3 regions of the Arthrobacter sp. TmtSoilC48 genome follow, and region 3 is predicted to be linked to each of the others. Evidence: riboswitches for the same ligand, from Rfam matches in the RefSeq annotation. Region 3 holds a riboswitch; each other region holds the start of a gene.
The links. Region 3 has a riboswitch for cyclic di-AMP ahead of AC6I97_RS00275 (NlpC/P60 family protein). Riboswitches for the same ligand answer to the same signal wherever they lie in the genome.
Positions count from the first base shown of each region.

Region 1: another riboswitch for cyclic di-AMP. It lies ahead of AC6I97_RS19485 (C40 family peptidase); the one in region 3 lies ahead of AC6I97_RS00275 (NlpC/P60 family protein).
Region 2: another riboswitch for cyclic di-AMP. It lies ahead of AC6I97_RS03965 (hypothetical protein); the one in region 3 lies ahead of AC6I97_RS00275 (NlpC/P60 family protein).

Region 1 covers NZ_AP046049.1:4,233,759-4,238,066, forward strand. Annotated here, with positions in the region: gene AC6I97_RS19475 (HNH endonuclease) at 1-195, opposite strand, end outside; gene AC6I97_RS19480 (NlpC/P60 family protein) at 523-1,275, opposite strand; gene AC6I97_RS19485 (C40 family peptidase) at 1,374-2,102, opposite strand; cyclic di-AMP (ydaO/yuaA leader) riboswitch at 2,107-2,270, opposite strand; gene AC6I97_RS19490 (M23 family metallopeptidase) at 2,416-3,246, opposite strand; cyclic di-AMP (ydaO/yuaA leader) riboswitch at 3,253-3,482, opposite strand; gene AC6I97_RS19495 (iron-dependent transcriptional repressor DtxR) at 3,682-4,308, opposite strand, start outside.
Region 2 covers NZ_AP046049.1:818,042-822,349, forward strand. Annotated here, with positions in the region: gene AC6I97_RS03960 (AEC family transporter) at 1-101, shown strand, start outside; gene AC6I97_RS03965 (hypothetical protein) at 347-1,723, opposite strand; cyclic di-AMP (ydaO/yuaA leader) riboswitch at 1,726-1,876, opposite strand; gene AC6I97_RS03970 (hypothetical protein) at 2,006-2,239, opposite strand; gene AC6I97_RS03975 (ATP-dependent DNA ligase) at 2,287-3,354, shown strand; gene AC6I97_RS03980 (DUF6480 family protein) at 3,453-3,740, opposite strand; gene AC6I97_RS03985 (alpha/beta fold hydrolase) at 3,865-4,308, opposite strand, start outside.
Region 3 covers NZ_AP046049.1:46,429-50,736, reverse strand. Annotated here, with positions in the region: gene AC6I97_RS00285 (NCS2 family permease) at 1-1,250, opposite strand, end outside; gene AC6I97_RS00280 (copper resistance CopC family protein) at 1,364-1,987, shown strand; cyclic di-AMP (ydaO/yuaA leader) riboswitch at 2,161-2,329, shown strand; gene AC6I97_RS00275 (NlpC/P60 family protein) at 2,333-3,100, shown strand; gene AC6I97_RS00270 (NAD(P)/FAD-dependent oxidoreductase) at 3,283-3,975, opposite strand.

The DNA.
Region 1 (4,308 bases), 4.2 Mb from region 3:
CCTGTTGTACCGGGGCCGGATGTAGCGATTAAGAAGGATCACGGATGGTCGTCCGAGAATCTCCTGTGGCCCGACGACAGGCTCGTCGCCTTCGGCCACTACGCTAGCTTTTCCAGTCAGCACAAGGACCAGCGCCCGGCGGAAGGTTACTACCGCCAGCGGTTCATATCCAGCATTCAGAACGAGTGTGCGCATGCACGTACCTCTTCACGGCCGCACCCGTCAGGGGCACGAGGGCCGGCTGCCCTCTGCTTGTACGGGCTGTGGATCGACAACACAAGGGTAAGCACTTGTATGCCGTATCAACGAATTTTTCTGTCGTTTCGGCTGTGGTGTTGGCGAAAATTCATGCGCGGGACACCTTGCAGAGGACGCGCACATTCCCTGAGGCCACGGAATCGGACTTGCGCCCCCCCGGATTTGGGTGTCGGCAGCCCGCTTCTCTGGCTGCCACGAAAACCGGTGATTAAAGCAGAACACCCCGCCGACCTGAGCCTGCGGGGTGTTCCGTGAAGTAAGTGATCAGCCGTTGACGCGGATGAAAACGGGGCCGGAGCCAACGTTCACGCTGAACAGTGCCGTGGTGGATCCGTTCCATCCACCGTGGACTGCCATGCCGTTGCCGACGTAAACAGCGATGTGTGCCATTCCGCCATAGCCGCCGTTGGCGTAGTAAGCGAGATCGCCAGGCTGGGCTTCAGCTGCACTGACCGTGCGGCCGAGGGAGAGGTAGCCGGCCGGCCAGTCGTGGAAGTGAATACCGACCGCGGCCAGCGAGTTGGTCACCAGCATGGTGCAGTCCTGTGTGACGCCGAGCTGTGCGTAGGCCGCTGCAGCGATAGCTGCACCGAGGCCGCTGGATGCAGCGGGCGCCTTGGCTGCGGACGCGTCAGCGTTGACCGCCAAAGTTGCGGTGCCACCGGCAGCCGGAGCTTCCTTGGCGGTCGCCTTCTGGACGACGGGAGCCGGGGCTTCCTCAGTCTTGACCACAGGGCGCTCATAGGAGATGGCAACGCTGGAATCAGCAGCAATGGTGGCCTGGGCAACCGACTGCACGTCAAGGGTGGAAGCAGACGTAGATTCCCGCTGAACGTTGGTGTCCGCAGCATTGGCAGCAACTCCGCTGGTCAGGACAAGGCCCGACGCAGCTGCGATCACTGCTGCCTGACGGCCAACGCCACCGGCGTTGTCGCTGACAGCCTTGGCAATGACGGCAAGTGAGCTGGTCTTGGGGGCCTCAGCTCTATGCCGTGCAACCTTGTTTGCACTGGTCATGATTACTCTCTTTTCGTAGCCGCGCACGCTGGGACCGCACGCGGGTTATGGGCTGCCAGCACTTGGGGGGCATGCTGGCTTACCCCGAATGGGATTTCCTAGCGGAGGGTGTAGAACGAGGATGTGCCGGTGGAGGCCACGGAGTGCAGGAGCGTGCCCTGGCTGGGGTTCAAAGCGCTGATCATCATGCCGTTGCCGACGTAGATGCCCACGTGGGCTCCGCCGTTCTGAACGACGAGGTCGCCAGGGGCAGGGGTGCTGGTGGGGGTCATGATCGTCCAGGCATTGACGCGGGGGATGCTGATGCCGGCCTGGGCGTAAACCCACTGGGTAAATCCGGAGCAGTCCCAGCCGTTGGGGGAAGTGCCGCCCCAAACGTAGGGGTGGCCGATGCCGGTGTAGGCAATTGCTGCAAGTCCGGAGGCTGCCGCGCTTGAAGCAGCATCCTTGGCCTTGGAGGACAGGGCACCGAGGGTGCTGTTCGCTTGGTCTTCGGTCGACGTGCGCTGGGAGGCCCGCTGAACCTTGGGAGCTTCCTTGGTGACCACAACGGGGCTTTCGAAGGAAACCGTTGCGGTGGGCTCCGCGGTAACAACTGCGGTGGCGACCAACTGCTGGGTGCTGGAAGATTCCGACTTCGAAACGTCGGTGTCAGCGGCCTGGGCCGGGAGTCCAACACTGAGAACGAGCCCCGAGGCTGCGGCCAGAACGGCGGCTTGGCGGCCTACGGTGCCTGCATTGGTTGAGACAGCCTTGGAAAGGGTGTTCAACGGGTTCGTGCGAACCAATTCGGCGCGATGGCGCGCAGGGGTAGTGCGTGATGACACGAAGGTAGCCTCTCCCAATGCCTGCGAGGTGAGCTGTCGGATTCGGATGGGAGTCATCCGGCCGCGCGGCTTCAAGGAAGCTTCTGCGACTTAACCCCAAGGTCTTCTGACTCGAAGACCAAAATTGGTTCCCCCGCCCCTGCCAGACGATTTTTGCGAACGGACCTCGAGTGGTGGCAGAGCTAGGCAATCCACTCAAGTGCACCGGCCCCCTAAAAAGCCGATGCGCTTTAGACGGTACAACAGATGTTCGTGAATGTCACATTCAGGTCACGGGGCGTGTCATGGATGCGAGAGACAACCATCAAATTGCTCAGAGCCAGCCCATGGGATCTACGACTTCGCCGTTTACCTGGACCTCGAAGTGGAGGTGGCAGCCGGTAGATGCTCCTGTGGTGCCACTCAGCGCGACGGTATCGCCGCGGCTGACAGTCTGCCCCACCTTGACGTTGAAGGACGACAGGTGGTTGTACGTGGTCTCAAGGCCGTTGCCGTGATCAATCACAACGCGATTGCCTCCGCCGTACTCATGCCACCCGGCGAACGTGACCTTGCCTGCAGCGGCGGCGTGGACGGCGGTTCCGCACTGGGCCACGAAGTCCTGGCCACGGTGGAAGTCACCGGTGCCGCCGGTAAGGGGGCTGACGCGGTAGCCAAACGGCGATGCCGTGACCAGCTTGTCCAGAGGACTTCCCAAGGTGCCAAGTGAGGAAGCACGCTGAATGCTCCCCGCTGACTGGGCGCTCAACAGCTGCTTGAGCTTGCCGTCCGGGTCAGCGGCGGTGGCCACTGCGGCACGACTGAAATCGATTTTGGCAGAGGCTGCTGCAGAAACTTCGGGCTGGCTGCCACCGGGCACGGAGAGCGCCGCCTCGGTCTGGCCCGATTCCGACGTGGCCATGACGGGGCTTGTGGCAGGCAGACCTACAGTCAGGGCAAGTCCGGTGGCTGCAAGCGCGACACCGGCCTTCTGCCCTACACCACTGGCTGACGCGAAGTCGGCTACCTGGCGCAACGGGCTCTTACGGCGGCGCACCTGACGCGGGGTGTCGCGTGGCCGGATCTCCATTGCGGCGCGGGCTGGCCGCAGCTCAGCAGTGGGGCCGGACGCACGGCGACGGCCCCTGACGTTCTGCGATGTCAAACTCTGTTCCTCTCTGGAAAGCCTGCGAAGTTAGCTGTCGGATTCGGGTCAGAGAGTTCAAAGACCCGGTCCGCACGAAGCGCAAACGGCACACAGGTATCCCCGGAAGGACTTGCGTTAGTAGGCACTTCTGCTGCGGACTTCACCCCAAGGCTGCTTCTTTAGGCAGCCGCTTGTGGTTCCCCCGCCTCTGCCAGTAGTTGATGACACACCTGATCTGCTGGCAGAGCTCGGCTCCAGATCAGGTAACGCTTTGGTATCGGCGCTAGTAGATAACTATAGGTGATTAAAGCCCGCAGTAATAAATTCGTTATCTTTCCAAAACGACCGTGTTGCGGGTGCTCCATATCATCAGTCGCGGAAAGCCGCAGGTCATACGCGCGCCAACCACCACAAAGTGAGATCCGACACTCCCGTGGTCAGGGCAAGTCAGAGTCAGCTGACGGCGACGAAGACGTGCGCAGCGACCTCGGGAGGCAGCTCCAGTGCTCCTTCAATGCCCGGAACGCGGACGGAGATGTACTCCCCCACCCGTTCCAAGGAGACGGTTGCGCCAGGACGAATTCCGCCTTCATCGAGCTGGGTGAGGAGCTCGGGCTCAACCTGGATGGGTTCAGCAAGCCGGCTGACCACTACACGCGAATCGGCAGCGTACCCGTCCATCGCATGCAGCAGGTTCACGTCCAGGCGGGAAAGAGGCTGGTTGGCGAGGCCGCCAAGGGCTTCCAAGCCCGGAATAGGGTTGCCATATGGTGACTCTGTGGGGTGCTGCAACAACTCATAGAGCCGCCGTTCCACCCGTTCGCTCATGACGTGTTCCCAGCGACATGCTTCGTCATGAACGTACGCCCAGTCCAGACCAATGACGTCCGCCAGGAGCCTCTCGGCAAGGCGGTGCTTCCGCATGACCTCGGTGGCCCGCTTGCGCCCGACTTCGGTCAGCTCCAGGTGGCGGTCGTTGGACACAATCACCAGGCCGTCACGCTCCATGCGTCCAATGGTCTGGGAAACCGTGGGACCCGAGTGCCGCAGACGCTCCGCGATGCGTGCGCGAAGAGCCAC
Region 2 (4,308 bases), 770 kb from region 3:
CTCCCTACGGACGCGGGATGACAATGGCCCGGGATGTCATCCTCTGTACAACGGTCCTGTGCATCGGGGCGTTGGTTATGGTTGCGTGGCTGCTTGGATAGAAGCGATCGAGGCCGGGAAAAAGCGACACACGAAACAAAAGAGGCAGGCACCCGGGTGGAGCAGTTCAGGGTCGGGTGCCCGCCTCGTCTTGTTGTCTTGATTCTGGTTGCTGTGATTCCTTAGGCCCGGCGCAACCGTTGGCAGCTCCAGCGGCCCATCCGATTGCGGAAGGTGGCAGTGCGGCTGCTGCTGCAGTACCGGCCATGCCATCCGACGTGCGCGCTGGTCCTGGGAAGCCGCGTGCTCATTTCAAGATCCCTGTGGCGCCGTCAAGTATGCCGTCCAGGTCCAGGGGTGAATCGCTGGACGGTGTGGTGGTGCTGGGACTGCCGGTCGGCTTTGGCTTTGGCGCCGGAGCCTGTGTTGGAGTTGGTGCCGGAGTGCCGGTGGGGGTCGGCGTCGTCGTGGCAGGTGGGGTGGTGACCGTGTCCGACGGAACCGGGCTCGGGGCCGGCTGGGTTGGAACAGGAGTTGTCACGCCCGGGACGGGAACAACAGCCGACGGGACTGCCGAAGGCACCCAAACAGGATCCGCGAGTGACACTTGCGGAGTCGGAAGGGACGACGACGGCGCCTGGTCGGGTGCCTCTCCTGACGACTGCGTTGCTACGGTTGCCGGCTTTCCGGCCTCGCTGGTGGCCGACGACGCGGAGGCGCTGGCGGAGGACGAGCTGGGTGCAGGGGTAGCCGAAGTTGACTGCCTGCTGTCGCTACCCGTCTTTGCGCCGCTTGCTTCCTGGGCCGGCGTTTCCTGCCCGAAGAAGGGAAGCTCGAAGGCCTGGCTCATGGTGCCAACGGTCAATACCAAGCCCAAGGCCCCAGCGACGACTGCCATGCGCTGGCCCATTGTTTTGACCGAGGCGGCCTTGGTGAGCACGGCGTGCGGTTCGGGGCTGAAGGATGACCCGCCCAGGGATGAAGCTCCCAGTGATGAAGCTCCGAAGGCAGGGGCGCCGCCAGCCGGGGTTTCGCCAGCAGTTGCCGCCTTACGGGCCGTACCGCTCCCCGATTCCTGGGCGCGAAGGGCTTTCCGGCTTGCGAGACCAGAGGCGGCGGTCGCGGCTGCGGCAAGCTGTGCGGGGCTCTTAGCCGGAACGATCGGGATGGCAGCGGTGGCAGGTTCGGGATTCGCTGCGACCGGTTCGGGCGCGACCGGTTCGGCCGCCTGAACGATCGGGATGGCAGCGGTGGCAGGTTCGGGATTCGCTGCGGGTTCGGGCGCGACCGGTTCGGCCGCCTGAACAGCTGGAATCGCAGCAGTTGCCGGCTCCAGGGGAACAGGGTCCGCCGGAGCAGAGTCCGCTGTTGCAGAATCCGCTGGTGCTGTTTCTGCTGGAGCAGTTTCAGTGGGGACTGTCTCAGCAGAAATAGCTGCCTGGGCTGCCCGTTCACGCTCTGCCGCCCGAGCGGCCGCGCGCGTAATGGGTGCCGCAGTTTGGGGATTGGAAGCAGAGGCGGGAATAGAAGCAGTGGCGGGTTCCGGCGTCGTGCCTGCTAAACCTGCTTCTGCTTCCGGCGTGCTGGTGGAGGATCCGCTGGGTTGGGCCCGACGGCGTCCGGTTGGCTGGGTACGCTCGCGCGCTATTTGGGCGCGGCGCGGCTGATCCATGGTTGGGGACATGGTGGTTGCCTCTCAACGCCTGCGAGGTTAGCTGTCGGGTTCGGACGAGGCCGTCCGGCCGCACATGGCGGCTTCACCCCAAGGGCCTAGGGAAAATCAGGCCCGGGAACTCTGGGTCCCCCGTCTCTGCCGCGGGTCTGGCGGATTCCGGTTTGCGGCAGAGCTCGGCGTCAACCCGGAAGCGGCCCAGCGGAGATGAGGGTCGCTCTTCGACGGTACATGAGCGGCATAGCAAAGTCACATTAATGTAACGGGCGGGACGCCTTCCGGCTCGAAGGCCCGTTAGGACTTAGGCTCCGGGGCCGGAGCCGGGGCTGGCAGCTCGTACTGGATCCTTTGGACTTGGTGTGCGTAATGGGTCTCGGGTCGGAAAATTTCGTCGGCCACACCAAGCATCCCACCCGTGGCGCCGCGCCGGACTTTACCCTTGCTGTTCTGGCGCAAGACCCAGAACCAAAGGGCCGCAATGAGGGCAGGTGCTGCCAGCACTGCCACTAGTACGGCCAAGATATCCATGGCCCAAGACTAGCTTCCGCCGCGGGCGGCAGGTAGAACATAGTCGTATGGACCTCCCAGTGATGCCGCCCATTTCGCCCATGCTTGCCAAGTCTGTTCCTTCGATCCCTGATGTGGGTCATTTTGAGCCAAAGTGGGACGGGTTCAGGACCATCGTTTTCAAAGATGGTGATGAGATCATCCTGGGTAGCCGAAACGAACGTCCTATGACACGGTATTTCCCTGAGCTGGTGGAAGCCCTTCGGAAGAATCTCCCGGACAAATGCGTGATCGACGGCGAGATTGTCCTCATAGCTGGGAACAGGCTCGACTTCGAGGGCCTTCAGCAGCGCATCCATCCCGCCGACAGCCGTGTGCGGATGCTGGCCGGGAGCACCCCGTCCTCCTTCATCGGATTCGACATCCTCGCGCTGGGAGACGAGAACCTCATGGACAAGCCGTTTTCCGAGCGTCGAGCAGCTTTGGAGCGGGCACTGTCCAAGGCTGAGGCGCCCGTTTACGTAACACCGGCGGTGACGGAACTTGACCAAGCACAGGAGTGGTTCGTGCAGCTCGAAGGCGCCGGGCTTGACGGCATACTTTCCAAACCGCTCGAGGAGACATACCAACCGAATAAGCGCGTCATGTTCAAAACCAAGCATGAACGGACCGCGGACTGCGTGGTGGCCGGATTCCGCTGGCATAAAACGGGAAAGGTTGTCGGGTCGATGCTGCTTGGGCTGTATAACGACGCCGGCCAGCTGCAGCACGTTGGGGTGGTGGCTTCATTTCCCATGGCCAAGCGCGAAAGCCTGGTGGCTGAACTTGAGCCATACCAGACGGAGTTCAGCGAACATCCTTGGGGTCAGTGGGCCGACCAAGGAGATGCCGCCGCTACTGGTTCCCGGATGCCGGGCGCGCAAAGCCGGTGGAGCGGCGGCAAGGACTTCTCCTTTGTTCCCCTTCGGCCCGAGCTCGTCATCGAGGTTGCGTATGACTACATGGAAGGCGACCGGTTCCGGCACACCACCCAGTTTCGTCGATGGCGGCCGGACCGGACTCCGGAGAGCTGTACGTATTCCCAGCTGGAGGAGCCAGCTGATTATGACCTCGGGGAGATACTGAGGCTGCCGTAACCGGAGTTGCCCCCGCTAATACGTTGCTGGGCCGCTAGTACGTTGCTGGGCCGCTAATACGTTGCTGGGCAGCGACAGGACAGCGGCTTGGGGACGAGCTACTCTTCGTGTCCCTGGTCGCTGCTCATGCTGCCCTCCGCGGGTGGGGTTTCGCCCGGAGGTACGCCGCCTCCAGGCTCGAGTCCCGTGACGTTGCCGTCCAGGGGATCGGGGTTGGCGGAAGCTGCGGGATCGTCGTCCTCGTCCTGGCGCATGTCGGGATCCGTGTGGACATCGTCGGTGTCGCCGGCAGTGACGCCAGCGGTGTCGCCTGTCGTGTCGGCTGGCTCGGCGTCGCCGGAAACTCCGAAGGTCCGGGGATCGTCCTCAGGGTCATAGCTGGTCATGGTCACCCTTCCTAAGCAAACTTACTTTTGTGCTTGCCCGGCCAGCCTAGTCTCCAGGTCGCAAACCCAACAAGGGGCACCCACGCCGGGTTACGCCGTCGTGCATGAGTGCTTGCATCAGTGCCTAACTCTGGCGGGAGGTGGCAGCGACGAAGCTCATGATGGCGTCCGCAACAGCTTTCGGCCGCATGTGCTGGGCGACGTGTCCAACTCCGGGGATTTCAACGAGGCGCCCTTGGGGCACCGCGCGGGAGAGCTTAAGCGCCCACTCCGGCCCGGCCACATGATCGCGGCTCCCTCGAAGCACCAGCACCGGAGTCCGGATTTTAGCCAACTGCTTTTCGGTCGGGTACTTCATCATTACGGGCAGCTCCGTGAGGTACCAGCGGGGCCCGCATTGCAGATAGTCAGTGATCACGATCCAGTTGGACGATGGGCTTTCGCGGAGAAGGCCATCCAGGAACAGGGCCAGCGACTGCCGCCCCACGTTCTTGTGGCGTGAGTCAACCACGGGACCCATGAGGACAAGATGCAAGGCGCGTTCAGGCGCATGGAGGGCCGCTTCAAT
Region 3 (4,308 bases):
AAGGCGGGAATGCCAACGCCCCAGTCCTGCCAGTCGATCTTGCCAACCTGGGACACCATCATGAAGCCCACCACCACAAGCGCAGGAGCCACGGCTTCGAACGGGACCAGGTTGATGAGCGGCGTGAAGAACATGGCCACCAGGAAGAGCAGGCCCGTGACAATGGAGGCGAGACCGGTCCGGGCGCCCTCGCCAATGCCCGCGCCCGATTCAACGAAGATCTGGTTGGACGAAACGGAGGCACCGCCACCGACGATTGCGCCCAGGGCATCAACCTGCAGGACGCGGTCCACATTGGGAATGTTTCCGTGTTCGTCCACGGTTCCTGCCTCGTTGGCCAGGCCGACCATGGTGCCCATGGCGTCGAAGAAGATGCTGAGGAGGATCACGAAAGCCAACAGCGCAGCAGCCACGAAACCGAGGTGTTCAAAAGCTCCGAAGGGGTTGGCTTTGCCGATCAGGGAGAGGTCAGGGGCGCCCCATTCGGAAAGCGTCGGCGCAACCAGCGACCAGCCGCGGGGGTTGACGTTCTTACCGTCGAAGCTGGGACCAATGTGAAGCGTGAATTCGAGGATGGCGGCCAGGGCGGTGGACACCACGATGCCGATCAGGATTGCCCCGCGGACCTTTCGCACCACCAACGCAATGGTCAGGACCAGGCCGACAGCGAACACCAACGTCGGCCAGCCCATCAGCTTCCCATCCACGCCAAGGCCCAGCGGGACCGTGGTGCCGGCGGCATCCGGAATGCGGCGGACAAAACCAGCGTTGACCAGCCCGATCAAGGCGATGAACAGGCCAATGCCCACCACGATTGCCGTCTTGAGCGCTTCCGGGACGGCCCTGAAAACGGCGGTGCGGAATCCGGTGAGTACCAGGATGAGCATGGTGACACCCGAAAGCACCACCAGCCCCATCATGTCCGGCCAGGTCAGTTCCGGGTGGGAGGCAACCGTCACGGCGACGAATGCGTTCACTCCCAGGCCCGTTGCCACCGCGAAGGGGTGCTTCGCCCAGGCGCCCATGAGGATCGTGAGGATGCCCGCAACGAAGGCAGTGGTTGCCGCTACGGCCGTGAAGCCGAGCGATGCTCCCCTCGAGTCTGCCCCGGAGAGGATCAGCGGGTTCAGGACCACGATGTAGCTCATGGCGAAGAAGGTCGCGAAGCCGCCGCGGATTTCCCGCGAGTATGTGGACCCGCGCTCGGAGATCTTGAAGTAGCGGTCGATTGCAGAACCTTGTTTAAGCATGAAGGTCTCCGGGGATCGGGGGAGTTTGCTCTCAAATCCTATGCCCGCCAATGTGGGGTGCTGGAACGATTCGCCTAGTCTGTAAGGAAGCCAACACTAGGAGAAACCGCCCCATGCGTACCATCCGCCCGCTTCTGGCCGCCGTCGTAGCCGCTCTTGCTTTCGCTTGCGCGTTGCTGCTTGGAGCTGCTCCGGCCTCCGCGCACGACGTCGCCGAATCAACAACCCCGGCCAACGGTGCCAGGGTGGCTGAAGTGCCGGCGTCGGTATCCATCACGTTCAACAACCAGCCACTGGCCATCGGTTCCGGCGTGACCGTCACCGCCGGGGGCGAAAACTGGGCAGATGGCGCAGTGGAAATCATCGACAACAGGGCTGTCCAGAAGCTGCGTCAGGGCGCTCCAGCCGGCGAATACACCGTGGTGTGGCGCGTGGTCAGTTCAGACTCCCACCCGATCGAGGGAACCTTCAAGTTCACAGTTTCCGGGACAAGCACGACGACGGCGAGCGGCTCGGCAGGTGCCTCCGCCCCGGCTTCGGCGGCTGTTCCGACGGCGGGCACAGCGGCCCCCGGTACGGAAAATACTGAGCCGGCTCCGGCAGCTTCCCAGCCCTTCCCCTGGAGCATCGTTGGCCTCGCTGTGGTGGCGATCGGTCTCGTGATCTTCCTCGCTGTTACAGCCCGGAAGAAGCTAGCGGCCCCCAACGACCCGGATGGCGAAAATTCCCCGGAATAGCGGGGTTTTCTACATACTTGCGAAGATCTCGAAACGGTTACTGCGACACGCCAAAAACGAACTGCTCGTTACGTAAATGTGACTTTGCGGTGATCTTCCCGTAGGGTTGTACCTGTGCCTGTTCCACGTAACGGGCATTCCGGTCTGATTGCCTAGCTCTGCCGCAGTCCGGAATCCGTTCGCAGACAAACCTACGGCAGAGACGGGGAACCCATTTTGGCCCGCTTTCAGAGCGCGCCTTGGGGTGAAGTCACGAAGCTTCCGCTGCACAGCGGGGGATAGTGGCCGGGTGACTCCCATCCGAATCCGACAGCTAACCTCGCAGGCATCGGGAGAGGCTCTTTCATGTCTTCACGCATTCTTCGCGGCCGTCGTAAGGCGGACAGCGTACGTCCTAATCCGTTCATCTCCATCTCCAAGGCTGTTGCCAGCAACGCCTCCGGCGCAGGTCGCCAAGCCGCTGTCATCGCAGCAGCTTCAGGCCTGGTCCTCACGGGCTCCATCGCTGCCCACGCAGCAGAGACCCCTGTTCAGCGCGACTCCAGCCCCGCTACTGTCGCCGAGACCGTTACCGAGGGTCCCACCAAGGTTGTTACGGCCGCATCGACGGCCACCATCAACTTCGAGCGCCCCGCGGTTGCTTCCGTAGCGGCTCCCGTCATTGAAAAGCCGGCTCCTGTTGCTCCGGCTCCGGCGGCCAAGAAGGCGCCCGCAGCGGCTACCGTCCAGGCCGCTGCAACTACTACGGCTACCGCCCCAGTGGCATCCGCGCCTGCTGCAGCTCCGGCTGTTGGTGGCATCAACGCTGCCATGGTCGCCTCGGCTTACGCCCAGATCGGCATCATGCAGGATTGCACCGCGATGGTGGAACGGGCCCTCGGCTCTGCCGGCATCCCGGTTGGCGACCTCGCACCCATGCAGTTCCTGAACTACGGCAAGGTTGTCAGCGACCCCCAGCCCGGTGACATGATCGTCCAGTCCGGCCACGTAGCCATCTACATCGGCAACGGCCAGGCCATCAGCGGTGGCATCAACGGCAACCAGACGGGCATCCACCCGATCAGCTGGCTCACCGCAACCGGCCCCATCACGTACGTACGCGCTGGCGCCTAAGCTTCACGCTCCAACTCAAAGGCCGGTGCTTTCGAGGACAAATGTCTTCGGAGGCGCCGGCCTTTTGGGTTAATTTTTGTTCTTTTTAGGAACATGCTTTGGTTGGCTCGATCGTTTCAAGGCCAGGGTTCTCCGCCAGGTTTCTACGCGCAGGGTTCCAGGTAAAGGCTCCAGGCCAGGTTCTAGGCGAGGGCGATGCCCGGCCCGGCGGGGAGGGCCACCTTGGATGAGATCGCTTGCCCCACTGCCTTGGCTTGCCGTAGTACTTCCTTGGGCGTGGGTGTAATAAGTTCCCCAACGCCCACCAAGTGCATCCCGACTGCACGCATGGCTGCCACGAAGTTCTGGCCTATGGCGATTCCCAGATCGGCAAGCATTCGGCGCAGCTGGCTCTGGGCGCAGCGCGTCACCACGATGTGGTCTGCCAGGAGAACCCCGCTGGCTGTATGCACGGCCCATTGACGTGGGGTGGATTCGAGGGGGCCATAGACGCTCATCCCAGCCCTCAGGCTGCCCGTGGTCAGGCTTGCAACGGGTCCGTATCCAAGCTGCAACGACGAGTCGCCGCCCAGGAAGTCCAGCCGAACAGCGCGTGTGGTGGTGCGGACATCCAAGTGATGGCTGGCGGCGTAATTGCGCAAATGGCGCAGGATCTCGTTGCGCTCCTGCATTGCCGCGGGATCTGCTGCGTCGCAGCGCTGGAGCATTCCCGTGTGGACCGCTGGTCCGGTGGTCGATAAAGAACCAAAGCCATCCAGCACGATGGAACCGACGCCGTAGCGGCTGAGCTCGCTGGCAACAGCCAGGCCGGAGAGGCCGGTGCCGATCACCACGGTGGTAGTCCGTTCCGTGACGGAATCAGGAGTGAGTGACACTGCTTGGGTTCCTCCTTGACGTGTGTGCCTTTCGGCAGCGCGCTGGATCGCGTCCGAGTTCCCCAAGCGGCCGCAAATAAATGGCCGGGTTGTGTCCTGGGACACCTTTGCCGGCCATTCGGTGACTCGAACACTACCGAACTTTTTCTGCCATGGATAGCCTCGGCGACAGCGTGTTTTGGATGTTCATCCGCAGCGCAACCCGGCGCGTGGTGAGCGTGCCGGAAACCGAGCCCGGACCGTTATCCACATAGCCCAAAGTCGCCTTGATTCGGCATTGCCAACCGAGAATAGTGGGCATTGGAAGGAGAACCCCGAGGGTTTCTTCGGCCC